DNA from 3 places in the Roseateles paludis genome. Region 3 is predicted to be linked to each of the others. Evidence: predicted binding sites of a transcription regulator. Region 3 holds the regulator's gene; each other region holds the start of a gene.

Region 1 (7,466 bases), 580 kb from region 3:
GGTGAGGTTCTCAGGCGCGGCGTCGCCCGCGCCGCAGGCCACGTCGTCCTCGATGCGGATGCCGCCATAGGGCGCCAGCTCTGCCACCCGCGCCCAGTCCACCGCGGCGGCGGCGGGGCTGGCGCGCAGCGCGTCCAGCAGCATCGGGATGAAGTAGAGCCCGGGCTCGATGGTGACGACCATGCCGGGGGCGAGTGTGCGCGTGAGGCGCAGGTAGCGGTGGCCCTCAGGCCGCTCGCGCGTGCCGCCCAGCTCGCTGGCCATGTGGCCGCCGATGTCGTGCACCTGCAGGCCCAGCAGGTGGCCGATGCCGTGGGGGTAGAAGGCGTGCGTCACCCTCTCGGCCACGAGTGCCTCGGCGCTGGTGCCGGGGCGGGCCAGGCCGCTCTCCAGCAGCACGCGGGCGAGGCGATGGTGGCTGCTGAGGTGGATGTCGCGGTAGTCCGTGCCCTCGCGCACCTCGGCCACCAGGCCAAGCTGCTCGCGCTCCATCAGCTCGATCAGCGCGGCAAAGCGCTCGTGCCCGGGTGCGGCGGTGGTGCGGGTGATGTCGCTGGCATAGCCGTTGACCTGGGCGCCGGCATCGATCAGCAGGCTGCGGGCTTGCGGCGGCGAGGCCACGTCTTGATGCTGGTAGTGCAGCACGGCGGCGTGCTCGTTCAGCGCCACGATGTTGGCGTAGGGCAGGTCACGGTCGGTGTGGCTGCTGGCCACCAGGTAGGCGCGGTGGATCTCGGCCTCGCTCGCGCCCGCCAGAAAGGCAGCGCGTGCAGCCGCATGCGCGGGCGCGGCCCGGCGTGAGGCCGCGCGCATCTGCGCCAGCTCCCAGGGCGTCTTGCAGGCCCGGGCCCAGTGCAGGCGGTGCAGCAGCGCTTCGGGGTTGTTGGGCGTAATGCCAGGCAGTGCGGCATCCAGCTCGCCAATCACGGCGGTGCGCGGGCCGAGCACATCCTGCAGCGCCGCCACCGCCTGCTCGGGCTCGCTGATGAGCACCAGCTCCACCTCGTCCACCCACGCGCCACTGGGCGGGCTGGGCGGCACATGCCAGTAGTCGGCCGGCTGGTAGACCACCACGCGCGGCTTGCGCCCCGGGCGCACGGCCAGCCAGGAGTGCGGGTGCTCGGTCAGCGGCACCCAGTGCTTGAAGTGCGGATTGGGCTGGAAGCCGTAGGGCCGGTCGTCCAGGAAGGCGAACTTCTCGATGCCCGAGGCGATGACCAGGGCCTCATGCCCCGTGGCCGCCAGCGCGGCTTCGGCCCGCTGCTGGAGTGCGGCAAGGTGCTGGCGGTAGAGGTTGGCGTCAGGGCTGGAGTCGCGGCTCATGCGCGGCATTGTGGGCTGGCCGGCTCAATGCGCGGCTTCGGGCGCCAGCACGCCGCGCGCCGCCTCACCCAGCGCCTGGGAGCCCACCCCGAGCAGCCGGAAGGCACGCGCCGCCACGCTGTGCTCCTCTTGCGCCACCGCCAGCAGCACATCCGCGCCCCTCAACGCTCGCGGCGCGCGCGCCGGGGCGCTAGCGGCCAGGCGCTGCACCAGGGCCTGGCCCGAGGCCTCGGCCTCGTAGAGCGTCGGCGCGGGTGCGGCCGGTGGCCGTGGCGCGCTCTCGTTGGGCTCGGCAAGCAGCTCGACACCGACTCTCGCCAAGGCCTGCCGCTGCTGCGAGACAAGCGCTTCGCGAAACCCGGCCTCGCTCAGCCCCAGGGCGGCAAAGACCTCCCCCGCCGAGCCGTCCGGCAGGCCCAGCGCCGCGAGCACGAAATGCTCCGAGCCTGGCTTGACGCGCCCTGCGCCGCGCGCCACCTGCTCGGCGGCTGTGGCGAGGGCCGACAGGGTTTGAACGTCCTGCATCTTGCGCTTGAGGATGGCAAACATCAGAGGTCTCCTTGGGCTCACTTGCTCGGTTGTAGGTGCGACAGCCGCCGGTGCGCGGCCTGCTTGGTCACGCCCAGCGCCTCAGCAATCTGCGACCAGGACCAGCCATTGCGCAGCGCCAGTTGCACGGTCTTCGCCTCTAGTTCGTCGGCCATCTGCCGCAGGGCCAGCACGGCGGCCAGGGCCTCGGCGGTATCGGAAGGGCGTGGGATCTGCATGCCGTCAATGATCGTTGACGGTATGCAGCCTGTCAACAGGTGTTGACGAATTGATTGCGATGGCGCCGCTGGCATCGATTCTTGCTAGACCCAGGGATGGGGGCCACTTCCGTGCACCCGAATGGGAATTCCATGAGTCAGATTCACTGGATCGGTGGCGAGAAGGGCGGCGTGGGCAAGTCGCTGGTGGCGCGCTTCCTGGCGCAGCACTTCATCGACGGCGGGCAGCCGCTGCGCTGCTTTGACACCGACCGCTCGCACGGCGCGCTCTTGCGCTACTACGCCGACTACACCTCGGCCACGCCGCTCGACTCGAACGACAGCCTGGACTGCGTGCTGGAAGCCGCCGCCGCCGGCCCTGAGCAACGCGTGGTGGTGGACATGGCCGCGCAAACCCAGGCGGCGCTGACCCGCTGGCTGCACGACGCCGGCGTGCCCGAACTGGCCGCCGAGCTGGGCGTGACGCTCAACTACTGGCACGTGATGGACGCCGGCCGGGACTCCGTCGAGCTGCTGGCCCAGTGGCTTGACGGCCCCGGCGCCGCCTTGCCCCTGGTGCTGGTGCTCAACGAGGTGCGCGGCGAGCGCTTTGAGCTGCTGGCCGCCTCAGGCCTGCTGGACCGCGCCCAGGCCGCCGGCGCCCGCGTGCTGCACCTGCGCAAGCTGCCCGACGCCCTCGTCCAAAAGCTCGACGGCCAAGGCCACAGCTTCTGGGCCGCCCAGCAACCCGGCGCCCTGGGCCTGCTGGACCGACAGCGCTTGAAGCTGTGGTTGCAGCGGACGGGCGAGGAGCTGGCGGGGCTGACCCCGGCGATCTAAGGGCTGGGGCGACGGTCATCGGCAGGCAAGGCTCCGGCCGAGCGGTAGCCGCTCGCCTCACCAGCGGCCGGTGAAAATGGCGCACGGGCATGAAGCCAGCCCTTGCCGGCCCTGCGACTGGCTTGTGGCCTCGCCCGCATGCCGCCTTGCCGAGCAGGCGCCGCCCCACCCCGCAATCCGCCGCCGCGCCTGACTCCCGTTGATGAGCGACACCTGCCTTCGGTTTGACTGCTTCGAGATGCAGCTCGCGGATCGGCGCGTGCTGTGCGGTGGTCGCGAGGTCGCGCTGCGCGGCCGTGCTTTCGACGTGCTGGCGGCGCTGGCCCAGCGGCCAGGCCGGCTCGTGAACAAGGACGAGTTGCTGCAGCAGGTCTGGCCGGGGCTGGTGGTGGAGGAGGGCAATATCGCGGTGCAGATCGCGGCGATACGGAAGGCGCTTTTCCCCGAGCTGATCGCCACGGTGCCCGGGCATGGCTACCGCCTGACTGCAACACCGATCGTGTCAGACGCAGCCCTTGCACAGGCCGCTGCCAGCGGCGCCTCGCTGTTGACGGAGCGGCCCGGCGTTGCGGTTGCGGCCCCAGCGCTTTTCGGCCGCGAGGACGACATGGCCCGCGTGCGCGCGGCACTGCAAATGCCGGGCTGTGTCACCGTGACCGGCACTGGCGGTGTTGGCAAGACCGCCTTGGCCCGCGCCTTGTACGTGGGCTGGGATCTCGGCCCCGCCACCTGGATCGACCTTTCGGTCTGGCCGGCAGACGACGACTTGCAGCCGGCCCTGAGTGCCAGCCTCGGCGTGCATCTGGAGGCCAGCGCCGGCGACGACAGCCCCCTGGGCGCTACCCTGGACGCCGTGCTCGGCGGCGCAGGCCGGCTGCTGGTGCTGGACAACGCCGAACATCTGCTGGAGCCCCTGGCGGCCCTGCTGCCCCGATGGCTGGCAGCGCTGCCCTCGCTGCACCTGCTCGTCACCAGCCAGGCCGCTCTGAGGGTGTCAGGCGAACGGCTTGAAAGCCTGGCGCCGCTGGCCCTGCCCGCCGATCAGGCCGACGAGGAAGAAGTCAGCCGCAGCAGCGCCGTGGCGCTGTTCCTCGCGCGGCTGCGGGCACTGGACTCACGTCGCCCATGGGCCGGCGATGCCTTGCCCCTGGTGCGTCAGCTGTGCGTTCGGCTGGACGGCTTGCCCTTGGCGATGGAAATGGCTGCGGCGCGCGTGCCCCTGCTCGGCCTGCAGGGCGTGCTGGACGCCGTTGACCAACGCTTTGCGCTGCTGCGCCTTGGACGTCGCGACAGCCCGGCGCGCCACCAAAGCCTGCTGGCGGCGCTCGACTGGAGCTTCAGCCTGCTGGACCCCGAAGACCAGCAGCTCTTCAGCGCGCTGGGGGTCTTTGCAGGCAGCTTCACGCTGAACCAAGCGGTGGCCGTGGCGGGCAAGCGCGAGGAAGCCCGGTGGGAAGTCATTGATCGCTTGGCGGTGCTGGTCGAGCGCTCGCTGCTCAGCGTGGGGCCCGAGGACCCACCCCGCTACCGCCTGCTGGAAACGCTGCGTGCCTATGCGCTGCAGCAATTGCAGTCCGACGGCCGCGAGCAGCTTCTGCGGGGCCGCCACGCACAGGCGATGCTGGACCTGGTGCGCGCCGCCGACGAGACGCCCGAAGGACCCCTGCGCGACGCAAAGACCGAACAGGTCTTGCAGGACATGGGGCAAGTGCGCGAAGCCTTTCGCTGGTCGCTGCAGCACGACCACCCCACCGCCCTCGGCCTGTCGGCCCACGGCGCGGGACTGGTGGAGCTCAGCGCTTGGCGCAACGAAGTGTTCGGCTGGCTGCGCCAATGCGAGCCCTGGGTCGGCACGGCGCCCGACACGGCGCTCCGAGCGCTGTGGTGGCGCCGGTATGCGCGCCTGCTGTACGTTTTCCATGACCCACGCGCCGTTGCGGCTGCCGCCGAGGCCACGCGTTTGGCGCGCAGCGGCAACAACCCCCTGGCGCTGTTCTGGGCGCTGGCGGTTTCGGTGCAGGCGTCAGCCACCGCCACGGCGTCCGCGCCGGCCGCCACCCGGGAGCAGGCCTCGGCGTGGGCGAATGAACTCGCGCAATTGCTGAACCGCCATCCGGACTGGCCACCTGAGGCCGAAATCATTGGCCTCCGCACTCGCGCAACGCTGTGCAGCAGCATCGGCGACTTCGAGGGCGTGCTCAGGCACCGGCAGACCGAGGCCGCACTGGCCCGCCGCAGCGGCCTGAAAACCCGTGCCGCCGTTGCCGACTTGAACGTCGGCTGGACCTTGAACCGCCTGGGGCGCCACGCCGAAGCCTTGGACGCGTTTCGGTCCTACCTCGATGGTGCGCCACCCATGGACTTCAACACCGCCTTTGCGCATGTGCATGCGGTGCGCAGTCTGATCCTGATGGACCGGCTGGACGAAGCGCTGGCGGCGTCTGCGGCGGCCCTGGCCGCGAGCCGTCAGGTCCATTGGCTGGAAATTACCGGTGTGATGGCGCTGCTGGCCGCCAAGTTGGGTCGCACGCGAACGGCCGCCTTGCTGCTGGGGCATGCCCGCCAGGCCTATGCCTCGCGCGGGCTGCCGCTGCCCGATGCGCCGCTGTTCGACTACTGCCAGGCCGCTGAACGGCTGCAGGCGCAACTGGAGCCAGGCCTGCTGGCCCGACTCATGGTGCACGGCGCCCTGCTCGATGCCGAAGCGGCCGACCAGCTGCTGTTCGCATCCAGCGACGCCAATGCCCTGAGCGCCGTGTAGGCCTTCAGCGGCGCTGCTTTCTGCGCACGCCCGCAGCCAGGATGCCGCCCGTCAGCGCCAGCAGCAGCGTCTGGGGCTCGGGCACCGCCTGGCCTGCCTTGAACTCCCGCACCGCCACCGCATTCAGGGGCGCAAGGTCGAAGTAGACACGTGAGCTGCCGTTGGCGGCCAGGAACGTCCAATACCTGTCGTAGGTGGGCCCGTGCGAATCCAGGCTGTCGGTCCAGTAGAAGTAATCCTCCACGCCCGTGAAGTGGCTCTGCAAGCCCGCCAGCGTGCCCCCGACGCTGGGATCGGCCCACAGGGTCTGGAACTCTTCGAGCTTGGGCAGGCGCCAGTCGCCCGCCGCCGCGCCGCCCACCGTCAGGCTGGCCGCCCAGTCACGCTGCCAGCTCAAGAAGTAGGTGGTGGACTGACCCCAGTCATACAACCACAGCAAGTTGGTCTCGGTGTCCAGCACCTCCTGGCCATTGCTCTGCAGCACCAGCGCCGCCTGCGCCATGCCCGTCGCGGCCGTCAGGGCGGCAGCGGCCACCCATGTCTTCAGCTTCATCATTCTTTGAGCTCCTGGGAGCGTGGGCCAGCAGCACCTTGCTGCCTGGCCGCGTCTCGCCAACACCCGCACTGTGGCGCGCCAGCCGGCCACGCGTCTTGAAGGCGGTCTAAAGGATTTCTTAACGCCGCGCCCGGCCTCGGGGCGCGCGGCTTAAGCGGCATTACAGAACGCCTTAAGGACGGCATGCGGGGTCGCGCCAGACACTGACTGCTTCGCTCCGGACTGCCGGCGCGCTGCATTTCTCAAACGCAAATGGCGTGCAATCGCCCACCCCCACCCATGACCTCCAAAAGCCTCCTGCTGGCGCTCGCCAGCCTCTGCCTGACCCTGCCAAGCGCGGTCCAAGCGGCTCCCGTGACGGACCTGCCCGGTTCCCTCCTGATCGAGACGCCCAGCGTCAATCGGCCCAATGATCTAGGCCAGTCCGCGCCCCGGGCTTATGCGCCGGGCATCACCTGGTCCAGCGACGTCCCTTCTGCCTTCGGGTTCCATCGCCTGTATGGATTCCAGGACAACGGCGCCTGGTTCAACAAGCCGATGATTGGCCTGGGCCAGGCGTCAGGCACGATGACCCTGAGCTTCGCCGCCCCGGTCGCTGGCGTGGGGGGCTTCTTCAACTACGCGCAGAGTCTTGGCGCCCCGATCGGCGATGCGCCGACCATTGCCATCTACGACGCCGCCCACCACCTGCTCGACTCGACCGTGCTCAACTTCGACACCGGAAGGGCCGACCTCAGCGGCTACTTCTTTGGCTTCGACGTCGGAAACGCGCTGATTTCGTCGTTCGAGATGTCGGGCGCCTACATCGGCATGAGCGACCTGCGCGTGCTGGCCGCTGACACGACACCGGCCCAAGTGCCGGAGCCAGCCACCCTGGTGCTCGCGGGTGGCGCACTCATGGTGATGCGAGGCATGTCCCGCCGGCAGCGTCGCCTGCCGAACGCCTGACTCGGCTGAGCGCTTCGGCGGCGCCCATTCGTTGCGCTCAACTCGGGCGAAGCGGTGCGCCTTGACATCCTTGTCAATGCATTGCATTTGCATTACATTGACTGCATGAAGACCTCCACCCTCCCGGCCGTGCGCGTCGAGCCCGCATTGCGAAGCGATGCCGAAGCGGTGCTTGATGAAGGCGAATCACTGTCGGATTTCGTCGCCTCTTGCGTGCGCGATGGCGTGGCCTGGCGGCGTACGCAGGACGCCTTCCTCGCGCGTGCCCAAGAGGCTGTCGCGCGTTCTGAGC
Region 2 (7,466 bases), on a different contig from region 3:
AGCGCCACCAAGGCGCAGCTCGGCGCTGGCCAGACCATCTACATCGTCAACGCCAAACACGACCCCAACATCGTGGCCGAGCTGGCCGCGTTCAACAGCAAGTTCAGCCTGCCCAGCTGCAGCAACCGCACGCTCACCGCCACCACGGCCCTGCCGCTCGCGGCGGCCAGCAGCAGCACCTGCGAGCTGGTCATCGCCTACAGCACCAGCGCTGCCGCGCTCAGCAGCACGGCGCCCGCCTATGACTCGGGCTGGGCGACCGAGATTGCGCTGGATGTGCAGTGGGCCCACGCCATTGCGCCGCTGGCGCGCCTGGTGTTGATCGAAGCGCCGGATGCTGGCGTCAGCAACCTCTCGGGCGCCATTCGCCTGGCCACGCGCATGGGGCCGGGCGTGGTGTCGATGAGCTTTGGCGCGAATGAAGGCAGCTGGGTCAGCAGCGTGGAGAGCAGCTTTGCCACCTCGGGCATGAGCTACCTGGCCGCCACGGGCGACAACGGGGCCGGCGTCTCGTGGCCGGCGGTGTCGAGCCGCGTGGTGGCCGTGGGCGGCACCAGCCTCACCTGGACCGGCAGCGGCACGCGCAGCGAGACCACCTGGGCCAGCACGGGCGGCGGCATCAGCGGCTATGTGGCGCAGCCCAGCTACCAGACTGGCACAACGAGTGGCACCGCCAGCGCGCCTAAGCGCGCGGTGGCCGACGTGGCCTTCAACGCCAACCCCTACACCGGCCAGTACGTGGCCACCATGGCGTCTGGTAGCACAACCGTCAGCTGGATCAGCGCCGGCGGCACCAGCCTGTCCACGCCGCAATGGGCGGGCCTGCTGGCCGTGGCCAATGCGCTGCGTGCCCAGGGCGGCAAGGCGCTGCTCGGCCTGCCCCACAGCGCGCTCTACGGCAGCGTCGCCAAGACGGCCGGCAACCTGCTCGACATCACCTCCGGCAGCAATGGCAGCTGCGGCACCTGCGCCGCCGCTGCGGGCTACGACACGCCCACCGGCCTGGGCACGCCACAAGGCAGTGCCGTGCTCACGGCCCTGAGCGGCGCCACCGTCACGGCCAGCACCACCACGCCCGTGGTCAGCAGCCTGAGCGTGAGCAGCACGCCGCTGAGTGGCAAGGCGGGCAGCGCGCTGGCCGCCACCATCGGCCTGGACCTGGCCGGCGCCACCAGCGCCCAGATCAACATCAGCGGTGCGCCCCAGGGCATGGGCTTCAGCGCCAGCGCCAACGGCATCAGCGTCAGCTGGCCCAGCCCGGTGGCCGGCAGCTACACGCTGCAGGTGAGCCTCAGCGACAACCTCGGCCGCACGGCCCAGGCGGCCGTGGCGGTCAGCATCGCCAAGTAGGCACGCCCCAAGCCAATAGCGGCCCCGCGGGATCGCACGGTCCGCGCCGTTGTGGGCGGCCGCGCGCGGGTGCGGTGATCAGCCGCGCAGCTTGAACAAGGCCACGGCCTGGACCAACTGCTTGGCCTGCTGGCTGAGGCTCTCGGCGGCGGCGGCGCTTTGCTCGACCAGGGCCGCGTTCTGCTGCGTGGCCTGGTCCATCTGGCCAATTGCCTGCCCGACCTGGGCCACGTCGCCGTTCTGCTCTTCGCTGGCGGCACTGATCTCGGAGACGATGTCCGTCACGCGGCGGATCGATTGCACGATCTCGGTCATGGTGCTGCCGGCCCGGTCCGCCTGGGCGGTGCCGCGCTCCACCTGCTCGACGCTGTGGGTGATGAGCTGCTTGATCTCCTTGGCGGCGTCGGCACTGCGCTGAGCCAGGCTGCGCACCTCAGAGGCCACCACCGCAAAGCCGCGCCCTTGCTCACCCGCACGGGCGGCCTCGACGGCCGCATTCAAGGCCAGGATGTTGGTCTGGAAGGCAATGCTGTCGATGACGCCAATGATGTCGGAGATGCGGCGCGAGCTGTCATTGATGCCGCGCATGGTGCTGACAACCTCGGTCACCACCTCACCGCCCTGCTCGGCCACCTGGCTGGCACTGCGCGCCAGTTGGTTGGCCTGGGTGGCGCTGGACGTGTTCTGGCGCACGACATCGCCCAGGCGGTCCATGGCGCCGGCCGTTTCCTGCAGGGCGCTGGCCTGGTTCTCGGTGCGGTGGCTGAGGTCCTGATTGCCCTCGGCAATTTCGGAGCTGGCCGTGGCCACGCTGTCGGCGTTGCTGCGCACGGTGCCCACCACATCACTCAGCGCTGACTGCATGGCCTGCATGGCGATGAAGAGGTCGGTGAGCTCGTCGCGGCCACGCGGGCTGATGTCCTGGCGCAGGTCGCCCGCCGCAATGCCTTGGGCAATATGCATAGCTTGGCGCGCAGGGCCAACGATGGTGCGCGTGATGGCCAGGCCCAGGAAGACCGCCACCCCGGCCGCCAGCACCGCCACCGTGGCCAGCACACTGCGGCTGTAGGTGTAGGTGGTGCCTGCGGCCGCTTCTGCGGCGCTCAGCAGGGCTTCCTCCTCGTCACGCAACGCGGCCAAGGCGGCCAGATAGCTGGCACTGGCCTCGCGCGTGGCTTTGTCGTTGAAGGCTTGGCGCGCCGCATCCATGTCGCCGGAGCGGACCACGCTGAGCAGCTTCTCCACCGCTTGGGCAAAGTCCTGCTCCTTGGCCTTGACGCGGTCATAGGCCGCCTGCGAGGAGCTGCCCTCCACGGCCTTGGCCAAGCCTTGGTGCATCTTGCCCGCCTCGGCGCGCAAGGTCTCCACGCGCTTGGCGCTCTTGTCGATGTCGCCGACGCTGTCGGTCGTGATGGCCACGCTGACGGCGTTCAGCATGGCCTGGGCCCCGGCGTCGAGCTCACTGGCCAGCTGTGCGGCCCGGGCCTCGCCGTGCATCAGGCCGGAGACGCGCTCGTTGAACGCGCCCAAACGGTTCCAGCCCACCGCCACGGCCAGCAGCAGCAGCGCCAGCATCAAACCAAATCCCAGCAGCAGCCGTCGGCCGATGCTGAACCCTCGCAATGCATCCATAAAGTCCTCAGTGTGCAGATGGGCGCCCCGCCGCCGGTGCGCCACGTCCCAGTCGATCAGTGCGCCTTGGCTTCCTTGGCAAAGGCCTCGATCACGGCCTTGGCCGCAGGCTTGGGCTCGCCCAGGGTCACCAGGGCCAGTGGGCGCTCGATGCGCTTGGTCTGGACGACCTTGTCCTTGCCTTCTTCGACGAAGCCCTTGCCCACGCCCGCCAGGCCGGCTTCATCGGTACTGACCACCTCTGCGGCGCGCTTGACCGAGGTTTGCGGCTTCACGTCCGGGCCGTACTCGGCCCCGCCCAGCACCAGCTTCTTGATCATGGCGCGGGTGCCGCCGGTGGTGGAGTCGCTGTAGACGACGATGGGCAGGTCCTTGCCGCCCACCTCTTTCCAGTTCTTGATCTTGCCCAGGTGCATGTCGCGGATCTGCTCCCAGCTGAGCTTGCCAACCGGGTTGTTCGGGTGGACGACGAAGACGATCTCGTCCTTGCGCAGCTCGAAGAACTTGACCTTGCTGGCATCGATCTTCTTGCCCGCCACGGCGGCCGCGTCAGCGGCGATGTCCATGGGCTCAGACACCATGGCGATGTCGCTGTCGCCATTGAACAGATCGACCAAGCCCTTGCCGGTGCCAGAGCCAATGATCTGCAGCGTGTGGCCGGTGCCCTTCTCGACGGCGGCCTTGGCGGGCGCCACCACGACATTGAGGACGGTGGACGCCCCGGTGATCTTCAACACATCGGCCTGTGCGCCAGATGCCATGGCCAGGAGAGCTGCCGCGCAGGCAATTGAAAACTTGTTCATCAGGGACTACCTCCAACAAAGATTTGGGAACCCGGAGGGGCTCAACCCGGCATGCTGGGGGCCACGGCTTGGCGGCGCAAGCCTTGTCACGCGGCGGGCCACGGCTTCGTGCGGAATGTCTCAGCACCCGAATGGCCGTGTCACACAGGCGACTTGATCTGTGGGATGGCGGGGCGGCCTTCCCCCTTGCACCACCGCGCGGGCACACATATTGCGATGCCTGCTGCCATGAACAGGACTCGCCCCCACACATCGATGGCCGTGGCCGGGTTGCGCGTGCTCTTGCTCGACCACGGCAAGCAGCGCAGCCCGATCTTCCGTGCCGAGCTGATCCGCTTGCGATGCCAGCTGCTGGAAGTGCTGGACAGTGTGCACGGCCTGCCAGCCGCCATGCTGCGCAGCGAGCCTGATCTGATCCTGATCGACAGTGAGCACATCGACGCCGAGCTGCTCTCCGCGCTGGCAGCCGCACAGGCCTCGCGCCACCTGCCGCTGCTGCTGTTTGCCGATGGCTTGGGGCCAGACGCCATGCGCAGCGCGCTGCAGGCCGGCGTCAATGTGGTCATCGTGGGTGGGCTGCAGGCGCAGCGGCTGGAGTCGGTGCTGCAGCTCACGCTGGCGCGCTTTGAGCAGGACGACCAGCTGCGCCAGGAGCTGGACCGCGTGAACACCCAGTTGGCCGACCGCAAGTCCATCGAGCGTGCCAAGGGCATCCTGATGCGTGAGCAGCACCTCGACGAGGACACCGCCTACCACCGGCTGCGACGCCTGGCCATGGACCGGGGCGAGCCCCTGGCCGCCGTGGCCGCCCGGCTGCTGGAAGCCGACCAGCTGCTGCGCAAGGCCTGAGCCCAGGGCCTGTGCTTCAGGCCTGCGCTTCAGACCTTCACCAGCCCCCTCGATTGCGTGCCTGCTGTGCCGGGCGGCGCGCCTGCGCCCAGACCCCGCCAAGCGCGCAGGCAGCACCGCACCAGCCTGATCCACGCATTTGCACCGCATCAGTGCAAACCCGAGGCCTCAAGCGCCCAGGCCACCCCATGGGCACCAGTGCGCGGCATGCGGGGCCCGACTTGGCGCGGCAAGACCCTGACGAGGGCAGGTTCTTGGCTTCCCCCTGCTGGCACAGGGCGTGCTAACTCAGAGGCAGAGGCTCACAAAGGCGTGGGCATCGAGATAGGCCGCTGGCAATGAGCCGGCACCTGCGGACAACGGCGTCCCACCCCTGCTGCACCTTGGCGTGCGGCGTGGTGGTGACGCCGCTTTTTTTTGCCTTGCTTTGCCCTTCAACTTCTCTGGAGCTTTCACCATGACTGATCGGAACAGCGTGCAGCGTCGTAAGTTGCTCGCCGGTGGCGCCGCTGCCACTCTCGCCAGCCTCACTTCCGGCCTTGCTTCATCAGCCTGGGCCGCCGGCTCGGACAAGCCCGAGAAGGAAGAGGTCAAGATCGGCTTCATCCCGCTGACCGACTGCGCCAGCGTGGTGATGGCGGCCGAGCTGGGCTTCGACAAGAAGTACGGCATCAAGATCATCCCCAGCAAAGAGGCCTCCTGGGCCGGTGTGCGCGACAAGCTCGTCAATGGCGAGCTCGACATGTCCCACGTGCTCTACGGCCTGATCTACGGCGTGCAGCTCGGCATCGGTGGCCCCAAGAAGGACATGGCCGTGCTGATGGCCCTGAACAACAACGGTCAGGCCATCACCCTGTCCAAGAAGCTGGCAGACGCAGGGGCCGTCGATGGCCCGTCGCTCGCCAAGGTGATGGCTTCCAACCCGCGCGAATACACCTTTGCCGGCACCTTCCCGACCGGCACGCACGCGATGTGGATGCACTACTGGCTAGCGGCTGCAGGCATCAACCCGGTTAGCGGCGCCAAGCTGATCACCGTGCCGCCGCCCCAGATGGTGGCCAATATGCGTGTCGGCAATATGGACGGCTTCTGCGTGGGTGAACCCTGGAACCACCGCGCCATCATGGACGGCGTCGGCATCACCGCCAACACCACGCAGGACATCTGGAAGGACCACCCCGAGAAGGTGCTGGGCACGACGCTGGAGTTCGTCAAGAAGTACCCCAACACTGCGCGGGCCGTGGTGATGGCGATTCTCGAAGCCAGCCGCTGGATCGACGCTGGCCTGCAGAACAAGCTCAAGATGGCAGAGACCGTGGCGCAAAAGTCGTACATCAACACCGGCGTCGACGCGATCAACCAGCGCATCCTGGGCCGCTATCAAAACGGCTTGGGCAAGACCTGGGACGACCCCAATCACATGAAGTTCTTCAACGACGGGGCGGTGAACTTCCCCTACCTGTCGGACGGCATGTGGTTCCTGACCCAGCACAAGCGCTGGGGATTGTTGAAGAGCCACCCCGACTACCTGGCCGTGGCCAAGCAGGTCAACCAGGTCGGCATCTACACCGAAGCCGCCAAGGCCCTAGGCATCAGCGTACCCAAGGACCCGATGCGCACCAGCAAGTTGATGGACGGCATCGTCTGGGACGGCAAGGACCCGGCCAAGTACGCCGACTCCTTCAAGATCAAAGGAGCCTGAGCCATGGTTTCCGCCGTCTTTCATTCCCCGCGTGACCTGGGCGACGAGCCCACGGTTGCCGCCAAGCCAGCGGCCGCGCGCCGCCCCGCCACCGCTGCCAACGAGGACGCTGCCCCTGTGACTGCTGCCCCCAAGCCCGCCAAGCCCCCGCGTGCACCGATCGACTGGCGGAGCCTCTCGCTCAGTGTGCTGGCGCCCGTGCTCAGCATGGCCCTGCTCGTCGGCATCTGGGCGCTTGCCACCATGAAGGGGGGCGGCAGCTTCCCGACTCCGGGCGCCACCTGGGAAGCCGCTGCCAAGCTGTTCGCTGATCCGTTCTACAGCAAGGGCCCGAACGACCAAGGCATTGGCTGGAACATCCTCAACTCACTGGGCCGTGTGGGCATGGGCTTTGGCCTGGCCGCCCTCATCGGCATCCCGCTGGGCTTTGTGGTGGGCCGCTTTGACTTTGCCAACCGCATGATCTCGCCGCTGATCTCGCTGCTCAAGCCGGTGTCGCCGCTGGCCTGGCTGCCGATCGGTCTGCTGGCCTTCAAGAGCGCCAACCCGGCCGCCATCTGGACCATCTTCATCTGCTCGATCTGGCCGATGGTGGTGAACACCTCCGTGGGCGTGCAGCGCGTGCCGGCCGACTACTTGAACGTGGCCCGCGTGCTCAACCTGTCGGAGTGGAAGGTCATCACCAAGATCCTGCTGCCGGCCGTGCTGCCCTATGTGCTGACCGGCGTGCGCCTCTCGGTGGGCACGGCGTGGCTGGTGATCGTGGCGGCCGAGATGCTGACCGGCGGCGTGGGCATCGGCTTCTGGGTCTGGGACGAGTGGAACAACCTCAACGTCGCACACATCATCATCGCCATCTTTGTGATCGGCATCGTCGGCCTGCTGCTGGAGTGGACGCTCATCAGCATCGCCAAGCGCTTCTCGTTTGCGGAGGACTGAACCATGACCGCCTTCATCGACATCACCGAAGCCGAAATGGTCTTCAACACCCGCAAAGGCCGCTTCCATGCGCTGCGGGACATCAACCTCAAGATCGACCAGGGCGAGTTCATCACCCTGATCGGGCACTCGGGCTGCGGCAAGTCCACGCTGCTGAACCTGATCGCCGGCCTGCTCACCCCCACGGGTGG
Region 3 (7,466 bases):
GTCCAGCGCTTTGACGTGCGCGACCTGGGCGGGGCGCAGCTGGTCGCGGATCATGGCCGAGGCCCCGGCCATGTCATCGCTCATGGTCAGGTTGACGATCTTCTCGATCATGCCCTTGGTGCTGGCCAGCGCGCTGGCGGCGCGGGCCAAAGCGTCACGCGTAGCAGGTTCGTTCTGCACCAGCGCGGCCAGGCTGTCCGAGGTCTTTTCGTAGTCGGCACGGGCCGCCTTCATCAGGTCGAATTCCTTCTTCTTGAAGGCCATGTCGTCCTGCATGATCACGTCGCGGATGGTCACGCTCTGGTAGCGCGCCAGGTCTCTGAGCTTGCTGGCCAGGCGTTCCGGCGCTTCGCCCGTGACGGCGGCCAGATCGGACTTGAGCGAGGCCAGGCGGCCGAGCGACAGCATGCTGATGATGCCGAGCAGGATCAGCACGGTGGCAAAGCCGGCCGCAAGGCGGTGTCCGACTTTGAGGGAGTTGAGCATGTCTTGCTCCTGGGAACGGTTGTGCATCCAGCCGGGCCGCTAGCAGCCCGGCACGCTTTCACTTCGCGCTATCACTTGGCGGTTACGGCGCCGTGCAGCACGCCGATGGGCTTGCCGTGGTCCAGCACCGGCGCTGACACGTGCACGCTGGGCACCTGGGTCGAGGTGTCGGGCTTGATCTCGTCAGCGGCCCAGGCCTGGCCCTTGAGGGCTTGTGCAAAGACCGGGCGCGTCGCGTTGTTCCAGATCAGCGGGCGCACGCTGGCGCCAACGAGGTTGCCCTTCTGGTCGCGCAGCAGCAGTTTGTTGATGTTGTCGTCTTCCTGCTCCCACTTGGCGATCTGCAGGCTGACCTTGGACTTGAGCAGGGCCTGGATGAAGGCGTCGGAGTCCGGCAGATCGACCCACTTGCCATTGGTCATGCCGCCGTCGCCCTTGGCATTGGCGTCCTTGATGGCGGCGATCACACCGGGGTCGGCTGCCAGCGCGACCAGGCGGGTCTTGGCCTTGTCCACTTTGGCTTGCACTTCTGGAGGCAATGCGGCGGAGGCGGTGCTGACGACGAACCCGACAGCGACGAGGGCCGTCGCGAAAAGCTTGCTGGACACGGAAGAAATGGACATGGGGAGCCTCTCCTGAAAAGTTGACGCTGCGAGCGCAGGCGCCGACAACAAGGAGAGCCATGGGGTCAACGCCCACGTGACTGCACTCTCCCTGTGCGGCGGCAACGACCTGGAGCCTTGCTCGCATGCGAATTTGAGTGTGCTGTCAGTTCCGGGGGGCTCACAACCGACCCTGGTAAGTTGCGAGGGGGCCAATCGGTGCTTTTTGGCGGTTCAGCGCCCATGACATTTGCGTGTCTGTGTTGAGCACGCGACACCCGGCTGCTCCGCAGCCGGTAGGCCCTGTGATCAGAGGGCTTTGCGCAGGTTGGCCGGGGCGATCTTCATCGCCTCGCGGTACTTGGCGACGGTGCGGCGCGCGCACTGGATGCCCTGCTCGTCGAGCATGCCGGCGATGGCGCTGTCCGACAGCGGCTTCTTGGTGTCTTCGGCGGCGATGAACTGCTTGATCAGCGCGCGCACGGCGGTGCTGGAGGCCTCGCCGCCGGTCTCGGTGTTGAGGCCCGAGCCGAAGAAATACTTCAGCTCGAAGGTGCCCCAGGGCGTGGCCATGTACTTGGCGGTGGTGACGCGCGAGATGGTGGACTCGTGCAGACCCAGCTCGTCGGCAATCTCGCGCAGCACCAGGGGCTTCATGGCCAGTTCGCCGTGCTGGAAGAAACCGCGCTGGCGCTCGACGATGGCGGTGCTGACACGCAGGATGGTCTCGAAGCGCTGCTGGATGTTCTTGATGAACCAGCGCGCCTCCTGCAACTGCCCGCCCAGCGGCGAGTTGCTGATGCCGCCGCGCGTGGCGCGCAGGGCATTGGCATAGAGCTCGTTGATGCGCAGCTTGGGGGCGACATCGGGGTTGAGCATCACGCGGAACTCGCGGCCCCCGGGGCCGGTCTTGCGCACGATGACGTCGGGCACCACGGCGGCGGCGCTGTTGGTGGCAAAGCGGCGGCCGGGCTTGGGCTCCAGCGTGGTGATCAGGCCTTGAGCGCGGCGCAGCAGGGCCTCGTCGGCGCCGGTCTCCAGCAGCAGGCGGCGCGTGTCGCGGCGCGCCATCAGCTCCAGGTGGCTGCGCGCGATGGTGGCGGCCAGGTCGCGCTCGGGGCTGGCCGGGTGGGTGGCCAGCTGCAGGCACAGGCACTCGGGCAGGCTGCGGGCGCCAATGCCGGCGGGGTCCAGGCTTTGCAGCCAGCGCAGGGCGATGCGCAGGTGGTCGAGCAGCTCCTCGCGGCTTTCCGCGTTTTCTTCGTCCTCGCCGGGCAGCAGGCTGGCGGCAATCTCTTCGAGGCTGTCTTCGAGGTAGCCGTCCTCGTTGAGCGAGTCGATCAGGATCTGGAGCGCCGTGCGTTCGGGCGCCGAGAGGTGCATGCCGGCCAGCTGCTGGGCCAGGTGCTCGGCCAGGCTGATGTCGGCCGACTCGGTCTCGCCACGCTCGCCGTCGTCGTCACCGCTGCTGGCCGGGCTGCTGCTGGGCAGCTCGCGGATGCCGTCGAAGTCGTCGCCTTCGGTGCCGTTGGACCAGTCCTCGCGGTCGGTGGTGCCAAAGTCGTCGGCTGCCAGCTCGCGCTCGCCTGCAGTTTCAGTGTTCGCTTCGGCGCTGTCGTTGTAGTCGGGGGCGGCATCGTCGCGCTCGGCCGGCGCATTGCTGGCCAGCTCGGGCGTGCTGACGCTGAACTCCTCCTCCGTCTCCAGCAGTGGGTTGGTCGCCAGCATCTGCTCGACTTCCTGGTTCAGCTCCAGGGTCGAGAGCTGCAGCAGGCGGATGGACTGCTGCAGCTGGGGCGTCAGCGCCAGGTGCTGGCTGAGGCGGAGCTGTAGGGTGGGCTTCATCGACGGACGCTCTTGCCCTACATGCGGAAGTGTTCGCCCAGATACACCTTGCGAACGTCCGGATTGGCCACGATCTCGTCCGGCGTGCCCTGGGCCAGCACCGTGCCCTCGCTGATGATGTAGGCCCGGTCGCAGATGCCCAGGGTCTCGCGGACGTTGTGGTCGGTGATCAGGACCCCGATGCCGCGCGCCTTGAGGAAGCCGATGATGCGTTGGATCTCCAGCACGGCGATGGGGTCCACGCCGGCAAAGGGCTCGTCCAGCAGGATGAAGCGCGGCTGAGTGGCCAGCGCCCGGGCGATCTCGACGCGGCGGCGCTCGCCGCCCGAGAGGGCGGGGGCCGGGCTGTGGCGCAGGCTTTCGATGGAGAGGTCGTGCAGCAGGCCTTCGAGCAGCTCGTCGATGCGCGCCTTGGGCAGGGAGCGGCCGCGTTCGTCCTGCTGCAGCTCCAGCACCGCGCGGATGTTTTGCTCGACGCTGAGCTTGCGAAAGATCGAGGCCTCCTGCGGCAGGTAGGACAGGCCCAGCCGCGCGCGGGCATGGATGGGCAAGCGCTGCACCTCCTGGCCGTCGATGCGGATCACGCCCGCGTCCGAGCGGACGAGGCCGACGATCATGTAGAAGCTGGTGGTCTTGCCGGCGCCGTTGGGGCCCAGCAGGCCGACCACCTCGCCGCTCCGCACGCTGAGGTGCACGTTCTTGACGACGCGGCGCACGCCGTAGCTCTTGGCCAGGCTCTCGGCGTCGAGGCGGCTCTCCGTCGCGGCAGTCTCGTGGCGGCTCTCCGTCGCGGCAGTCATCACGGAGCGGTCTTCGCGGGAGGGGTGAGCGTGGTGCTGGGCTGCAGCGGCAACGGTGCCGCGGAGGCTGCTGCCTCGGCCGCCGAGGCCCGAGGCATGATCACCAGTCGGGTACGGCCGGCCGGGTTGGGCGAGGCGTGGCCCCCCTCGAAGCGGAACACCTCGTTGCGGTTGTCATAGAGCACCACGGCGCCCGAGACCTCCTCGGCCACGGCCGTGCCGCGCAAGACCTTGACCACCGCATTGCCGATGAAGCGCACGGTGTCGCTCTTGGTGTCGAACTCGACCTGGTCCGCCTGACCCTGGACGCTCTCGCCGGGCACGTCGCGCCCCTGGCTGAAGCTGACCGGCTTGCCGGTGGTGCCGCTGGCCAGCGCCTGGTGGAAGCCGTCGGCCGTGATGCGCAGGTCCACGCTCTCGGCGCGCAACTGCAGCGTGCCTTGGGAGATCACCACATTGCCCGTCAGGCGGGTGCGCTGCGAGATCTTGTTGCCCTCGCCACCGTTGTCAGACTGGATGACGAAGGGCTGGGTCCGGTCGGTCTTGGCCGCCTGCGCGGCGGGGGCTCCCCACAGCGTGGCGAGCAGGGCGGTCAGCAGGGCGGGGGCCAGCAGCGGCGCGTTTCGGATCATGGCGGCACAGAAGTTGCAGGCGATTCTAGGCGCCTGCGCCGGTGCGCCCGACCGAAATCAAGCCTTGCCGCGTGCCTGTTTGATGAGGAAATCCGCAACGGCGCAGGCTTGTTGGCCCGAGACGGTTTCTGCCTGCCCGGGTGCGCCAACGATGCCGGGCCCCGTGCGCCAACGGCCGGCGATGGTGAGCTGGGGCACGCTGTCGACGCCGCTGGACTCGGCCAGCTTCAGGCCCTGCTGCGCCTTGGTCTGGACGCCGAAAGAATTCATGGCCTGCTTGACCTTGGCCGGGTCCTGCCCGATGCGGCCGAGGAAGGCCAGCAGCTTGTCCTCGGTGCTCAGGTCCAGTCGCTCGCGGTGGATGGCGTTGAACAGTGCCGAGTGGGTGGCGTGGGTCTGGCCCAGGCTCTCCAGCCCGTAGTAGGCCTTGGCCAGCAGCTTGAGCTGGGCCTGGGTGCCGATGGGGACGCGCCGGAAAGTGACGTCGGCCGGCAGGGTCTTGACCCACTGTTCCAGCACCGGGTCAAAGGCGAAGCAGTGCGGGCACAGGTAGAAGAAGAACTCGACGACCTCGATCTTGCCCGGCGTGCTGGGCAGGGCTTGGCCGAGGCGGATGTAGTGCTTGCCTTCGACCGGCGCGCCTTGTGCGCTGGCCAGGTCGGCCAAGGGGGCGAGGGCAATCAGGGCGGAGAGGTCGCGGCGTTTCATCGGGCGGTCCGTTGGCGTTGGAGGAGGTAGTCGGCCACCTGCACAGCGCGGCGGCCAAGTTCGGGTTCGGGCAGGCCTTCGGCGGTGTTCTGCATGCTCGGCGATGTCAGGAAGCGGCCGGCGATGCCAATCGAGGGCACGCCGTCGATGTCGTAGGCTTCAGCCAGGCGGTCGGCTTGCAGGCAGCGCGTGGCCACGCCCATGGACTTCCAGGCGGCCTGGTACTTGGCACTGTCCACGCCGGCCATGGCCAGAAAGCGCGCCTGTGACTCCAGGTCGTCGAGCATCTGGCCCTGGCGATGCATGGCCGCGAAGATTGCAGGCCGGACCTGGGGTTCAAGCCCGAGGGCTTCCAGCGCAAAGAACATGCGCTGGTGGCCCTTCATGTTGGCGCGGAACTGCACGTGCACGCGCCGGAAGTTGACGTCTGCCGCCAACTGCTTGGCCCATTGCTCGATCACGGGCTCGAACACATAGCAATGCGGGCAGCCGTACCAGAAGAACTCCACCACATCGATGCGCGTGGGGTCGCTTGGAGCCTGGGCCGGAGCGTTGCGCACTGCGTAGTGGCGGCCCGGTATGGGGCCGGCCTGGGCCTGCGCCTCGGCCAGGGGCAGACCCAAGCTGGCGGGCAGCAGTCCAAGCACGAGGGGGCGGCGGGGCATCACCATGGGCGACTCCTTCAGCGCTGGACGCGGACGAGGTTGGCCTCGAAGCCGGCGCCTTCGACCTTGGTCTGCTGGGCTTCACCCTCGGCGCGGGTGTCAAAGGGGCCAATGCGCACGCGGAAGACGGTGCGGCCGGACTGCTCGCGCTCCAGCACCTTGGCGGTGAAGCCTTGCAGCGCGAGCTTGGCCTTCTGGCTCTCGGCGTCCTCGGCGCGCACGTAGGCGCCGACCTGGACAAAGTAGACCGTGGGGTCGCTGCCGGCTGCCGAGGCCGCCGCCGCGGCGGACGCCGCCGTGGCTTTTGCGTCGGGCTTCGTGTCGGCCTTTGCTTCGGGTTTGGCGTCGGCCTTGTGATCCGGCTTGGCGTCTACCTTTGCGGCTGCTGGCGCCGGCGCCACCGGCGCCGACGCGGCCCCACCCACCACCACGCCGCTGGCGCTGCGGGCGGCAGCCTTGCCGGCCAGCGGGGCGTTGGGGTCCCAGTTCTTGTTGCGCTCGGCCTCGGAGGCGTCCTGCTCGGCCGTGCGCTGGGGCAGCTTGTTCATGAAGGGGACAGGCGCCTTCGTGATGTAGAGCGCCACGCCGAGTGCAATGGCCAGCCCAAGCAGCAGCCCGACGATCACGCCGACGAAGAACCCGCCCTTTTCCTTCTTCTCTGCACTCATTCGACCGCCTCCGGCTGTTCCCTGCTCATCTGCTCCGGCGCACTCACGCCCAGCACGGCCAGCGCATTGGACAGCACCTGGCGCGTGGCGGCCAGCAAGGCGCAGCGGGCGCGGCAGAGCTCGGGCGCCTGGTCGAGCACGCGCTCGGCGGCGTAGTAGCTGTGGAAGCTGGCGGCCAGGTCGCGTGCATAGAAGGCCACGTCGTGCGGCGCAAGGCTGGCGGCAGCGCTTGAGAGCATGTCCGGGTAGGCCGCGAGCTTGAGCATCAGCGCCTCTTCGGTCGGGGCCGTCAGCAGGCTGAGATCGGCCGTGGCCAGGCTGGCGACATCACCGCCCCACTTGTTCAAGATCGAGCAGACACGGGCGTGCGCGTACTGCACATAGAAGACCGGGTTCTCGTCGTTCTGCTTGAGCGCGAGGTCGACGTCGAAGGTGAACTCGGTGTCGGCCTTGCGGCTGATGAGGAAGAAGCGCACCGCGTCGCGGCTGGTCCAGTCGATCAGGTCACGTAGGGTCACGTAGGAGCCGGCGCGCTTGGAGATCTTGACCTCCTCGCCGCCCTTCATCACGGTGACCATCTTGTGCAGCACGTAATCCGGGAAGCCCTGGGGGATGCCCAGATTCACCGCCTGCAGGCCGGCGCGCACGCGGGCGATGGTGCCGTGGTGGTCGGTGCCCTGGATGTTGATGCACTGCGTGTAGCCGCGCTCAAACTTGTTGATGTGATAGGCCACGTCGGGCACGAAGTAGGTGTAGCCACCTTCCGTCTTGCGCATCACGCGGTCTTTGTCGTCGCCGTAGTCGGTGGTGCGCAGCCAGAGCGCGCCGCCGTCTTCAAAGGTCTTGCCGCTGGCGATGAGACGTTCCACCGTCTTCTCGAGCTGGCCGCCGTTGTAGACGCTGGACTCCAGGAAGTAGCTGTCGAACTTGAGGCCAAAGGCCTGCAGGTCCAGGTCCTGCTCGTGGCGCAAATAGGCCACGGCGAACTGGCGGATGCCGTCCAGGTCGTTCACATCGCCCGAGGCGGTGAACTCCCGGTCGTCGGCCTTCACCGTCTGCT

Evidence for each region. The regulator sigma-54, encoded in region 3, starts transcription at its own class of promoters, with help from an activator protein. The targets are predictions, from matches to a motif close to TGGCANGNAANCTGCTTT.
Region 1: the regulator sigma-54 is predicted to act here: its motif matches at 6,472-6,489, upstream of ABDJ85_RS02545 (PEP-CTERM sorting domain-containing protein).
Region 2: the regulator sigma-54 is predicted to act here: its motif matches at 4,904-4,921, upstream of ABDJ85_RS09855 (CmpA/NrtA family ABC transporter substrate-binding protein).

What each region holds. Positions count from the first base shown of each region.
Region 1 is NZ_JBDPZD010000001.1:544,957-552,422, forward strand. Features, by position in the region: gene pepQ (Xaa-Pro dipeptidase) at 1-1,323, opposite strand, end outside; gene ABDJ85_RS02525 (Clp protease N-terminal domain-containing protein) at 1,348-1,872, opposite strand; gene ABDJ85_RS02530 (helix-turn-helix domain-containing protein) at 1,890-2,090, opposite strand; gene ABDJ85_RS02535 (P-loop NTPase family protein) at 2,223-2,909, shown strand; gene ABDJ85_RS02540 (ATP-binding protein) at 3,112-5,670, shown strand; gene ABDJ85_RS02545 (PEP-CTERM sorting domain-containing protein) at 5,675-6,223, opposite strand; gene ABDJ85_RS02550 (PEP-CTERM sorting domain-containing protein) at 6,581-7,174, shown strand; gene ABDJ85_RS02555 (YlcI/YnfO family protein) at 7,280-7,466, shown strand, end outside.
Region 2 is NZ_JBDPZD010000002.1:838,091-845,556, forward strand. Features, by position in the region: gene ABDJ85_RS09835 (S53 family peptidase) at 1-1,350, shown strand, start outside; gene ABDJ85_RS09840 (methyl-accepting chemotaxis protein) at 1,429-2,982, opposite strand; gene ABDJ85_RS09845 (substrate-binding domain-containing protein) at 3,039-3,785, opposite strand; gene ABDJ85_RS09850 (ANTAR domain-containing response regulator) at 4,014-4,634, shown strand; gene ABDJ85_RS09855 (CmpA/NrtA family ABC transporter substrate-binding protein) at 5,092-6,336, shown strand; gene ntrB (nitrate ABC transporter permease) at 6,340-7,275, shown strand; gene ABDJ85_RS09865 (ABC transporter ATP-binding protein) at 7,279-7,466, shown strand, end outside.
Region 3 is NZ_JBDPZD010000001.1:1,126,517-1,133,982, forward strand. Features, by position in the region: gene ABDJ85_RS05315 (methyl-accepting chemotaxis protein) at 1-486, opposite strand, end outside; gene ABDJ85_RS05320 (hypothetical protein) at 558-1,109, opposite strand; gene ABDJ85_RS05325 (RNA polymerase factor sigma-54) at 1,398-2,933, opposite strand; gene lptB (LPS export ABC transporter ATP-binding protein) at 2,951-3,733, opposite strand; gene lptA (lipopolysaccharide transport periplasmic protein LptA) at 3,733-4,365, opposite strand; gene ABDJ85_RS05340 (thiol:disulfide interchange protein DsbA/DsbL) at 4,423-5,073, opposite strand; gene ABDJ85_RS05345 (thiol:disulfide interchange protein DsbA/DsbL) at 5,070-5,744, opposite strand; gene ABDJ85_RS05350 (SPOR domain-containing protein) at 5,756-6,406, opposite strand; gene argS (arginine--tRNA ligase) at 6,403-7,466, opposite strand, start outside.